DNA from 3 places in the Colwellia sp. KU-HH00111 genome. Region 2 is predicted to be linked to each of the others. Evidence: predicted binding sites of a transcription regulator. Region 2 holds the regulator's gene; each other region holds the start of a gene.
What was found. The regulator sigma-54, encoded in region 2, starts transcription at its own class of promoters, with help from an activator protein. The targets are predictions, from matches to a motif close to GTTGGCACGNNNNTNGNNT.
Positions count from the first base shown of each region.

Region 1 (4,292 bases), on a different contig from region 2:
CTAATAGCGCATCAATATCATCTGGATCCGTGATTTCTGTTTGCGTATCTGCTGCTGGCTCTGGCTTAGGTTCAGGTTTAGACTCTGGTTCAGCCTTTGCAGCAGGTGCTTCATCAATATTCATTGAATCTAATAGCGCATCAATATCATTTGGATCCGTGATTTCTGTTTGCGCATCTGCTGCTGGCTCAGGTTCAGCCTTTGCAGCAGGTGCTTCATCAATATTCATTGAATCTAATAACGCATCAATATCATCTGGATCAGTGATTTCTGTTTGCGCATCTGCTGCTGGCTCAGGCGTTGGCTCTGGCTTTGCTTCTTGTTTAGGCTCAGGTTTAGCCTCTGGTTCAGCCTTTGCAGCAGGTGCTTCATCAATATTCATTGAATCTAATAACGCATCAATATCATCTGGATCTGTGATTTCTGTTTGCGCATCTGCTGCTGGCTCAGGTGTTGGCTCTGGCTTAGGTTCTGGCTTAGGTTCTGGTTTAGGCTCAGGTTTAGCCTCTGGTTCAGCCTTTGCAGCAGGTGCTTCATCAATATTCATTGAATCTAATAGCGCATCAATATCATCTGGATCCGTGATTTCTGTTTGCGCATCTGCTGCTGGCTCAGGTATTGCAGGTGTATTAACTGAGTCAAATAAAGCGTCAATATCATCAGGATCCGAGATTTCAACTTGATCATCATCAGTTGATTCCTCCTGCGCTGCTTCTTCATTGGCATTAATCGAGTCTAGTAATGCATCAACATCATCAGGATCTGTCACTTCAGCATCGGCTGTTTCTTCTGCTGATTCATCTATTTTTAATTCATCAATATCTACTACTTCTTCATCGACTGCTGATAATAATGAATCCAGATCATCTTGATCTAACTCTGGCTCATCTTTATCATCGTCCTCAGCAGCAAGTTCATTTACTTCAGATAACAGTGAATCTAAATCATCTTGAGCAACTTCACCTGCGGCGAGCGCTTCATCCTCTACATCATTAAGCAGGTCATCCAAATCATCTTGGCCGACTTCACCACCGTCTAGTGCATCATTGTCTTCATCAAGTAAAATATCATCTAAATCATCAAGATCATCTAACGCGTCATCGTCACTTTCATCTAAGTGAATCACATCATCGTCATCTTCAAGCAAGTCTACGGATAAATCATCATCTAAAGAGAGTTCTTCGTCGACTGAAAGCTCTTCATCTTTTGATTCTTCGGTTGGTGCGGCTGATTTTTCAGTGTTGTCCTGAGCTTTGGTTTCAGAGGCCTTTTCTGGCGGTGTTTCAAGGGGTGCTTCTACTGATATCTCTGGTGTATTGGCAGCGGCTTTGCGTTTTCTATAAATTAGCGCAAAAATAAGCAATATTAGTACCGCAGGTAAAATAGCTAATAATGCGGTAAACCAAACGCTAGAAAAGATATTGTTTTTTTCAAGTTCAGCCTGTTGCTTAGCAAGTAACAACTCTTGTTCCCTTGCTTGTGCTTTGGCAAGTAACGTTTGTTGTAACTTGATCATATCATCCATTTGAGCTTTAATTTCTTCGCTCTTAGCCACTTCCTTTTGCATTACACCTAACTGACTATTAAATGATGATAAACGCTGACGTAATGCTTCATTCTCCTTTAAAATGGCTTGTAAACCATCAATAGAATCTGAAACATCTTTTTGAATACTTTCTAAACGAACTTGTTGTTTATTATCAATTTTTTCTAATTGATCATTTATTTCGACTTTGACAGTATCTAAGTCTTTTTTATTAACACTGTCGACAGGGGCTGAGTTCGAGGTTTTTCTTTTAGGTAATTTTTTTTGCCATGCTTCATCATCTTTTTGAGATTTTTGCTGAGCCACACTGTCATTAATCGACATCATGCGGTCAAACGATGGGATCTTTAAGTACTGTCCTTCCACCAGATGATTAAGGTTACCTTCAACAAAGGCATTTGGATTTGCTTGATACAAGGCTTGCATCACTTGATAAACAGTTAAACGACTGTCAGGGCGAACCGTTAACGCGATTTTCCATAGGGTATCCCGCGTATTGATTGGACCATAGCGCTCATAGGGAAAAACATCGCTACTTTTAGGGCCTCGCATGCGTACGCCACGCTCTTGAACAGGAGTTTCTTGGGCAAACGCCGGCAAACTAATACTTATAACGCTTAGCGAAATAATACCAGTAGTAAGCATGCTAGCTATTGATATGCTAAGAACAACCTGCCGTAGGCACAGGCGTAATAATTTTTGCATCAAAGTTCCCTAATTATTATTTTTTTACAAAATTAGCTAATTGTCAGTTATTTGACAAAATTAAGATGAAAGATAACGGCACAAATCATTATAAGTTAAAGCAAAATTCATTCCACCTTTAACTCTCTCAGCTTACACAGACTGCTAGACGACCAGTAAATCATACCAAATTCAAAAAAAATATCTCAATTTTTTACACGTTAAAAACAAAAAACTCGCAATTAACACTAGTTATCTAATGTTAACGGCGAGTTTGATATTTTCTTAAGTAGTGCTAGTGAGTTTTTTATTTTAAAATTCAACTATATTAGCAATACTGAAATGACGGCTGAATTAAGCTAAAGCCTAGTTTAAATACTCTTTTATTAATAGCTCAGCAATTTGTACACTATTTGTTGCCGCTCCTTTGCGAACATTATCGGCAACAATCCACATGTTAATACCGCAGTTATGGCTAATATCTTCACGAATACGGCCAACATAAGTCTCATCTTTACCGCTAGCATCGCCAATTTGAGTTGGGAAATCTTCGTCGTTATGACAAACAACAATTCCCGGAGCCTGTGCAAGCAGTGCTTTAACTTCTTCAGCAGAAATAGGAGCATTAGTTTCAATATGCAACGCTTCACCATGGCCAAAAAATACCGGAACACGTACAGCAGTTGGGTTAACTAATACATTGTCGTCACCTAATATTTTTTTAGTTTCCCACACCATTTTCATTTCTTCTTTGGTATAACCGTTATCAAGAAAAACATCAATTTGAGGAATAACATTAAAGGCAATTTGGCGAGAAAAGTTTTTCGTCTCAACCGGCTTACCACTTAGTAGATCAGCTGTTTGTTTTGCTAACTCATCCATGGCTGCTTTACCACCGCCAGAAACTGATTGATAGGTAGATACATTTACGCGACTAATTCCCACGGCATCATAAATAGGCTTTAATGCCACCATCATTTGAATGGTAGAACAGTTTGGGTTAGCAATAATATTACGATTACGGTATTCAGACAGTGCCTGTGGATTAACTTCTGGCACAACAAGCGGAATATCATCGTCATATCGAAATTCTGAGGTATTATCAACGACAATACAACCTGCATCGCCTGCAATTGGTGCATATTTAGCTGACGTTGCGCCACCTGCTGAAAAGAAACCAATTTGTGCGAGGCTCCAATCAAAGTTGTCAGCATCAAGTACTTCAATGCTTTCACCATTAAAGTCAATAAACTCACCTGCCGAGCGAGCGCTTGCTAATGGGTATAATTTATTAATTGGGAAATCTCGTTGCTCTAGAATTTCAATAATGGTTTTGCCAACTAACCCAGTTGCGCCAAGTATGCATACGTCAAATTTCTGTGCCATGTTCCTCTCTCTTTTATGTGATATTTGTATTACACGTAAAACCTAAGCTTTACTAAAACCTAAGCGATGTGGCACATCACTTAGGGCGTTGGATAACAAGGTTACCTGCACCGCTGAAAATTCCCGTCGGATTGGGTAATTTTTTCTCAGGTTATCAAAACCCTGCACTGATAATTGTTGACGAAATATTGCATCGTCTCTTCTAACATCGTAAACCAATTTAACTAACTGGTTTAGTACTATTTGATTAAATTCTTGAGTTAATTCTAGCTTAGATATACTGGCTATGGGCAAAAGATCAACCAACTTAGTTTTTGGTTCAATTTTACTATGGCAACATAGTGCCTGATAAAGCATTTCAGTGCCACGAGATTTTCCTTCTAAGCTATAACCAGCAATGTGTGCAGTTGCTATTTCGGTATGCTCAATCAGAGGCATTAACACCTCAGGCTCACCTTCCCAAACGTCAAGCACAACTTTTAAACCATGACCTTGCTGCTTTAGAGCTAATAGCGCTTGATTATCAATAACTTCACCGCGACAGGCACTGATTAATATTTGTTTAGCTGTTAACTTATTTAATCGAGTTTTATCAAGCAAGTGGTAGGTTGGGTGCTGCCCATCCAACACCTTTGGTACATGTAACGAAATGACATCACAATTAAGTGCTTCATCT
Region 1 covers NZ_BAABWO010000010.1:81,325-85,616, reverse strand. The annotation lists gene ABXG98_RS16435 (FimV/HubP family polar landmark protein) at 1-2,251, opposite strand, end outside; gene ABXG98_RS16430 (aspartate-semialdehyde dehydrogenase) at 2,597-3,616, opposite strand; gene ABXG98_RS16425 (4-phosphoerythronate dehydrogenase) at 3,659-4,292, opposite strand, start outside.
Region 1: ABXG98_RS16435 (FimV/HubP family polar landmark protein) is a predicted target of sigma-54. The motif match lies at 2,350-2,368, and genes of this name have one in related genera.

Region 2 (4,292 bases):
TAGCATCGAAAACATAATCAGCATCGGTTGGAATACCATGTTTAAAGCCAAAAGATTCAAAAACCAGTACCATTGAGCCTGTTTTTTTTCCTAAAATCCGCTCTCTTACTAAATCAGCTAACTGATGAGGACTTAATTGACTGGTATTAATATATAAGTCGGCCTTGGTAGAAATAGGGGTAAGCAGTTTTTTTTCTAAAGCAATAGCTTGATCTAAAGGAATATTCTTTTTAATTAATGGGTGTAAACGTCGAGTTTCGCTAAAACGGCGAATTAAATCATCATCATTGGCATCTAAAAACAATGTGGTCACTTCAACCGCATTAGGTAAATAGGCGATGATATCTAAAATATCGCGCGGATCTTTAGGCAGGTTACGCACATCTAAACTTACCGCAACATTTTCGTAATCATGAATAACTGTGTGGGTTAATGCAGGTAGTAAATTTACTGGAATATTATCTACACAATAATAACCTAAATCCTCTAACACCCTTAAAGCGACAGATTTTCCTGAACCTGAGCGGCCACTAACAATAATTAGTTTCATAGTGGTGAGATCCCAGAGTTGAGTTTATTCACTGAAAATATTGGTGTTTGTGCTCTAGGTAAAGTCATGTATTGCTAACTTATATTGTTTGTTGGATAAGGTTAAACATCTCTTGTTTGTTAGTACATTTGCGTACTTTCTTTGCCGTTTTACGTTCACTAAATAGTTTAGCAATACTTTGTAAGGTTTCTAAATGTTCTTGGGTGTTATCTTGAGGAACAAACAGACAAACGAAGATATCAACCGGCTTGTTATCTATGGCATCAAAATCAATAGCGTGCTCAGTCGTTATGAAAACTGCAATTGCCTTGCTGGTATTGTTTAAGCGGCCATGAGGAATGGCAATGCCATTGCCAATACCGGTACTCCCCATTTTTTCTCGATTAAGTAAACTGTCAAGCAAATCACCGGGGCTACTATCGCCTAATTCATTGGCTGCAAGTTGGCAAATTTGTTCGAGCAGTCGCTTTTTACTGCTTGCTGGAACTGCACATTGAGTACAGTCCAGCGTTAAGATATCTTGTAATGTCATAATTAAATAAGAAGAAAACTAATGTTGGGTTATTTTGCCTTTGTATTTGAGTACTTGGCGATCTAATTTGTCAACGAGGGTGTCGATAGAATTATACATGTCTGTGTTGATGGCTGAAGCATGAATTTCAGTGCCTTTTAGGTGAATAGTTGCTTCGGCTTTTTGATCTAATTTTTCAACGGTTAAGACAACATGCACATTGTTAATATGGTCGAAATGTCGCTCTAATTTGGTCAACTTGGTATTCACGTATTCGCGTAACGATGAAGTGATTTCTACATGGTGTCCGGTAAGGTTAATTTGCATAATATTGATCCTTATTTACGTAAATTTAGAAAATATAAACACAGTTTATAATAAACTCTTACGTTGATTTGACGGTGGTATAGACAAAGATTCTCTATATTTGGCTATGGTTCGCCTAGCAACGTTAATTCCCTGCTCGGCCAATAATTCGGCCATTTTACTATCACTTAGCGGTTTAGCAGGTATTTCCGCTAAAATGAGTTTCTTAATTAAAGAGCGAATAGCCGTCGATGAACACTCGCCACCATTTTCAGTGCCAACATGACTAGAAAAGAAGTATTTTAATTCAAAAATTCCTCTGGGCGTATGCATGTATTTTTGGGTAGTCACCCTAGAAATAGTTGACTCGTGCATTTCTACAGCTTCGGCTATATCATTTAGCACCATAGGTCGCATAGCTTCTGCACCATGCTCTAAAAACCCTTGCTGTCGTTGTACAATACAATTAGACACTTTTAATAAGGTGTCGTTGCGCGATTCTAAACTTTTAATAAACCACTTGGCTTCTTGTAAATTGGCGCGAATAAATTGGCCATCGTCACTGGAAGACTTAGTTGTTTTGGTCATCGCTGCATATTGCTGGTTTACCGATAATTTAGGTGCAGTATCAGCATTTAATTCGACAACCCATCGGCCATTTTTTTTCTCAACCGTGACATCAGGTATCACATATTGATCGTCACTTTTAATGACAGTATCACCAGGGCGCGGGTTCAAACTCTGAATTAAGCGCATGACTTCTCGTAATTGCTCTTCTTTTAATTTAGTTTTGCGCATTAATTGACGGTAGTCACGGTTGCCTAATAAATCAATATGCTCACTGATGATTAGCTTACTTTCGGCTAAATAAGGCGTGTTTGGTTCAAATTGATTCAATTGAATGAGTAAACAATCGGCAATAGATCGAGCGGCTACGCCAATGGGATCGAATACATTAATACGCTTTAAAACCGCTTCAACTTCATCAAGTTCAAGGTCTTCTATACCAACGCTATCTAAAATATCTTCGCTGGAAACGGTTAAATAGCCCGCGTCATCTACGGCTTCAATAATGGCGATAGCGACAGCACGGTCTGTTTCTGAAAAAGGTGTAAGCTCCATTTGCCATAACAGGTGATCTTGAATTGAATCAGTGGTTTCGCCTTGGTATGTGTAATCTTCTCCGGGGCTACTGACGGCGCCGGTATTTGACACACCAGCACTGTAACTTTCTTCCCAGGTAGTATCAATGTTTAGCTCTTCAGGAATATCATTTTTTTCCATTGCTTCGGTGGTGCTGATTTCATCAATGGTGGCACTAGCCTCTTCACTGCCGTCATTGGTATTTTTGTCGGCGGTTGAAACCGTTGCAGAATAAGCTTCTTCTAGATTATCAGTATTATTATCGGCATCATTATCTGATGCTTGCTGATCATTAACCTCAAGCAAAGGGTTATTTTCAAGCACTTCTTGAATTTCTTGTTGAAGCTCTAACGTTGATAACTGCAACAGCTTAATAGCTTGTTGCAGTTGTGGCGTCATGGTGAGTTGTTGTCCTATACGGAGCTGCAGAGTTGGGCGCATCTACCTTATATACATCCTATTCATATTGTTTCTTTTATTAACTATGCTCGCTTAATAGTAAGCATAGCCTAAGTTTGTAGTGTATGTGTTAACTATAACGTGAATTGTTCACCAAGGTATACATCTCTCACCTGCTGATTTGCAAGAATTTGATCTGCATTGCCTTGTGCAATAATTTCACCATGGCTAACGATATAAGCATGTTCACAAACATCGAGCGTTTCACGAACATTATGGTCGGTTATTAAAATACCGATACCACGCTCTTTAAGGTGAATGATAATTTTTTTTATATCGCCAACCGAAATGGGGTCAACCCCAGCAAAAGGTTCATCAAGTAGAATGAATTCAGGCTCTGCGGCAAGTGCGCGAGCTATCTCTACTCGCCTTCTTTCACCACCCGACAAACTCATGCCTAAATTATCTTTAATATGGCTGATATTAAACTCTTCTAATAAATGTTCCAAATGTTCTTGTCTGTCTTGTTCGCTAAGGCCTTTTTGCGTTTGTAAAATGGCCATAATATTGTCAGTAACGGTCAGCTTTCTAAAGATTGAAGCTTCTTGAGGTAAGTAACCAATGCCACGACGAGCGCGTTCATGCATTGGAGCAAGGGTAACATTCTCATCATTGAGAATGATTTGACCGTCATCGTTGGGCACTAAACCAACTATCATATAAAAAGAGGTGGTTTTACCTGCTCCATTGGGGCCTAACAGCCCGACAATTTGTCCGGCATTAACCGCTAGACTGACATCTTTCACCACGGTTTTACTTTTATATGATTTTGATAATCCTTGGGCAATTAAGGTCGACTGCTTATCATTACGCTCAGTATTATTTGTTATCGTCATTGCTTTTTCTTGCTTTGTTGCGCTTTTATTTGGGCGGGTTGCAAAATGGTAGTTACCGATTCGTTATCACTACTAATGGCTTCTAGCTTTTCACTAGATGTATTGTACGTTATGGTTTCACCAGTAACTTGACTACCCGCTTGCTTAACGAGGGCATTACCAGAGACCGTAATGATATGCAGTTCTGGCTGATATTTTATTTCATTGGCTTGTAAGCTAATTAAACTTCCATCTTCTAGTTGTTGTTTGAAGAGTGCAGGTTTGCCTTTAGCAAGGTAAGTATCTGACTTTTCTTTAGTAGTCTTGTTGGTTTGACTGTATACCTGAACTAGATCAGCCTCAATAGAAATTGATCCTTGATTGATACTCACCTCGTCTAAATAGCTGGCTATCTTGTTTTTAAGATCCGCAGATTGGCGTTTAGATTTGATAGTGATTTCTTGAGTGAGATCTTTCTTTGCCGCATTGGCAGGGGCAGCTAGGGTGA
Region 2 covers NZ_BAABWO010000005.1:43,209-47,500, reverse strand. The annotation lists gene rapZ (RNase adapter RapZ) at 1-550, opposite strand, end outside; gene ptsN (PTS IIA-like nitrogen regulatory protein PtsN) at 630-1,082, opposite strand; gene hpf (ribosome hibernation promoting factor) at 1,101-1,388, opposite strand; gene ABXG98_RS10460 (RNA polymerase factor sigma-54) at 1,434-2,951, opposite strand; gene lptB (LPS export ABC transporter ATP-binding protein) at 3,044-3,805, opposite strand; gene lptA (lipopolysaccharide transport periplasmic protein LptA) at 3,802-4,292, opposite strand, start outside.

Region 3 (4,292 bases), on a different contig from region 2:
CACAGGTAAAGCATGTTGCCCGTGATTCAGTTTCTTTAACGCCTCAAGCGCAACAACTTAAAGAATTACAAAAGAAAACGGCATCTGCACCGTCCGTTGATCAGAAGAAAATTGATGAACTTAAACAAGCGATTACTTCTGGCGAGTACAAAGTTGATGCTGAAAAGTTAATGAAAAACATGCTTACTTATGAATTTGATCTGCTTGAAGATTAACTGAAGGCGACAGGCTAAATTATGAAAGACGCTGATAAAATATCGTCATTGCTCACCCGTCAAGAAATGGAGTTAACCAACCTTAATGGATTGCTTTGTAATGAGCTTGAGATATTAAAAAACCGTGATCTTTCGGTACTTGAACAAGCATCTGCTGATAAAGAAGCGCTTTTAACTAAAATTAACCAACTCGATAAAGAGATTAGTCATTACACCTCGCTTGAGCAGTTAAAGGAAGAACCTACGCACAGTGAACAAGTCACTCGTATTATTAGTTTATTACATGAGTGTAAGCAACAAAATGAAGTAAACGGTCAAATCATTAATAATAGTCAAATCGCGATAAATCGCTTTAAGAATATGCTACAAAAAAGCATTTCAAATAACACTATGACTTATGATAGTAAAGGTAAAACCTCCATCAGTAATAAGTCAATTGGTATTAAAGCCTAGTCACTAAAGCCCACAGTTATTGCAATGTTTAAAAGTATTGCACTGCTTTAATTTCTTTACGATTAACACTTGCCAGATATATTTCATAAACATCTTTAAAGTCTAACCTGAGCTCAGTTGTATAAGTATCACCGACAGGATAACTTTTCACTACTTTTGCACCACGAATTAACCCTTGAACCGAGGCAGCTAACGCTTGGTTTTCTATTAACATATCAGCCATGGTCGTTTTACTATTAACCTGTTGACCATATACTTGTTCAGCTAGCTCAACATATGCGGCAATTTTTGACGCTTTAATGGCCATTAACATCCGCTGCGTTTTATTCGTTGATTTTTGTAAGCTAATAGGCGCATGACCAATACCGCTAATAACCGGAAAGTGTTCAGGCTGCACTGTTTGCCATTGTATGTGCTTGTCGTAAACGCTAGAGCAAGCGCTCACTAACACCAAACTAATAGCCACAATAACGATGTTAATTAATGATTTCATCTTAATTTCACCTACTCAATTAGTTTTGAATTTCAACAGCACGTTGATTTTCAAGTAAGCGTTCATTACTTCTAATGATCATGCCATCTTTAATATTCACATTTCTATTTTTACTTTTTTCTTCGCCGATAACCCATTTAGGAATAAAGGACTGTGCAGTGGCAACAACAACATGCGACTGAATGCCAATCATACGTGCATTAATGATAATACCATCTTTTTGTTCCATCATTGTGCCAGCAACAATGTAGTCAATAATCTGACGTTCTGGCAACTCTTTCCAATCTCGACTAAAAACATAATCACCTTCTTTAGTAACACGAATATGCCCTGTCGCTTTATAATCGATAACCACTAAACCATGACGTTGCAACTCATGAACAAAGTTTTCAGCTATTTGGTTGCCGAGCCAATTTGTTGATTCTAGATCTTTCAAGTTGACAAAAGAAGCCACAGCCACAGGTGTTTTAGCGTTAACAAAGGCACTACTTTCAAGCATTTGATAGGCTAAGCCTTTCACCACATCATTGATCGCGTGTTTAGGAAGGTTATAGGTATCTATCTTATCCTGCTTAATTTGCTTAGCTTTATAAAAATTATCTTCTTTTTCTTCGCTTGAGATTAAACTACAAGATAAAAGTGTTGGAATAAGCAATGGTATAAGCCACTTTTTCATGATGTTCCCCTTAATAGCCCAATGTTAATGCTAAAGAAATGCTTAGCAACAGCACTGACAACTTTGTGTATTAGGTTATTGATTACTGATTGTTGCTGATAACCAATGCACATTTCAAGCCAATTAATTATAGTCTTATTGTCCGTGTCAAATTAATCAGGCATAAATTGTGCATTCTAATTATTGTAGCCCAAGTTGTAGCCCACAGTTGGCTTTTCATTTTATGAGAGAAAATATGCGTACAATTATACAAACTGCTATATTAGTTACCTTGCTATTGGTTGTTAACACTAACTGCCATGCACAATGGTATGAAGCGCAGGGGCATGCTTCAACAGACAAAGACTCCGTTGAAATAGCGCGAACAAAGGCAATGGAAAATGCCTTAAAGAAAGCGCTGTTGGTAGCTGGGGCAAGTGTTTCTAGTATTCAACAAGTGGTCAATGGCTTATTAACTCAAGACCAACTTAGTATTCGCGCCAGCGGCAGTGTTAACTCGATTGAGCTGATTGATGAGTTCCATAGCAATAATATGATCAGTGTTACCGTGCGTGCAGATATTTTTCCCCAAGAAAAAAAATGTTTTGCGTTAGATTATAAAAAATCCATTCTTATTACTAAAAGTCATTTAACCCAAAGAGAGCATGCTAATATTGGCAAAATATACCGATTAGATGCAGCAGTTATGAACCAATTAAATAGAAAGTTGGCAATAAAAAGCAGCTACAGTAAAGGTAAACTTTTGCTCAAAAGTGCTACTCAATTTTCTCGCTTAAATGCGAGTTTCGCTGAAGACAAAATTAAACAATTAGCTATATCAATTGCTGATACTACCGATAGTCAATATGTACTTTTCAGTGAAATTGATGATCTCTCTTTTGGGAAAAACAGAACTAATGCTTGGAAAGTATGGAAGCAAGGTACTTATCCTAGAAACTTTGATATGACACTTTATCTCTATAATGGCTTAAGCGGAGAACAAGTTTGGCAAGGCAATTATCATAACGCCACAGTATGGGACTTTAACAAAAGAAAAAGTGTCGATGTTAATACCAGCGTATTTTGGCAAAGTGATTATGGCACAATGATAGGTTCACTACTCGATACCATGGTTAAAGACATAGACGAAAATGTTATGTGTGAGCCAAGTGAAGGGAAAATAGTGCAAGTTAATGGCAATCAAATCACCATTAACTTAGGCCAGCATCATGGCGTAAAAATAGGTGATGAATTTTCACTATTACATAGCCGCACTTTTACCAGTACCCAAGGAAATAGCTACCCAGGTTATGATGTTAGTCCTTACAAGGTAAAAGTAACCCAACTAACCAAGCAGAGCGCCACTGCAAAAACACTTAACAACCGTTTATTAGATAATATTCAGGTCAACGACCTTGCCGTACGATATTAATAAATAAAGTTAAGTATTACAGATTAATGCTTAACTTTATTATGATAAAACAATACAATAACCAACCTCAAAATGATGCCCTTGTAGCTCAGCTGGATAGAGCAAGCGCCTCCTAAGCGCTAGGTCGGAAGTTCGAATCTTCTCAAGGGCGCCATAAAAATCAATAACTTAAAACAAAACCACACCTAAGAAAAATACTATAAAAATAATTATGTAGCATATATGTAGCAGATTTATTCATAATTAGGAAAGGCTTTGTGGAAGGGATCTTTCTAATAAGCTGTTTTGAGAAAATTAACTTGCTGACAGCTTATTATATACAGATAAGGTTAATCTCATTAAAATTCAGTTAATTACCGTATCACAAGTAACTTATGTAGACTCTATGTGGTCATGTAGGTTGTGAAGATTAACTGTTTTTGATATAGAGTATCTTTATACTCATTTCAATATTATGACTAAACACTGTAGTTATAATGTTGTCCCGTTTGATAATCATAAATAGAAATCGATTGCCCATTAATATTTCCGGAAAAATGTTGACTAGAATGGTAATCAAATCCAGAGAACTTTTTGCCCTCCAATTTAAGTTGAACATGAGCGGATGTGTCATAATCGAAAAAATCTAGTTTTTTCTTACTACCGCCAGAAAAATTGCTTGAAGTAGAGTAATCAAAACCGTTCAATTTACCATTAGTAACTTTTGCTGAAATATTATTATGATTGCCTGTAGTATGATCATAAACAGACGATATACTTTTTTCTTTAAACGCTGCACCGACGGCTGCTGCAACTCTAGCTCTAGTTGAATCCTTCATTGATTTCCCTTATTTAATAAATTTAAAACACGTAATTTTTGTAATCCAATTTCCAATTGTTTTTTCTTAAAATCAAGGTTGCTGCCATTCTTCACAAGTATCAAATACTTGCTCAATTCCATTTTTTATTTCATCCACATCGTCTAAATATAGAAGTCTCAAATCTTTAGCTGCACGAGAACAAGCGACATAAATCAAGTTTTTGGTATTTTCAAAATTTTCTTTA
Region 3 covers NZ_BAABWO010000001.1:565,722-570,013, reverse strand. The annotation lists gene flgM (flagellar biosynthesis anti-sigma factor FlgM) at 1-215, shown strand, start outside; gene ABXG98_RS02485 (flagella synthesis protein FlgN) at 237-668, shown strand; gene ABXG98_RS02480 (LPP20 family lipoprotein) at 697-1,161, opposite strand; gene ABXG98_RS02475 (FlgO family outer membrane protein) at 1,181-1,837, opposite strand; gene ABXG98_RS02470 (flagella assembly protein FlgT) at 2,073-3,248, shown strand; tRNA gene ABXG98_RS02465 (tRNA-Arg) at 3,326-3,402, shown strand; gene ABXG98_RS02460 (hypothetical protein) at 3,707-4,066, opposite strand; gene ABXG98_RS02455 (UvrD-helicase domain-containing protein) at 4,139-4,292, opposite strand, start outside.
Region 3: ABXG98_RS02475 (FlgO family outer membrane protein) is a predicted target of sigma-54. The motif match lies at 1,943-1,961, and genes of this name have one in related genera.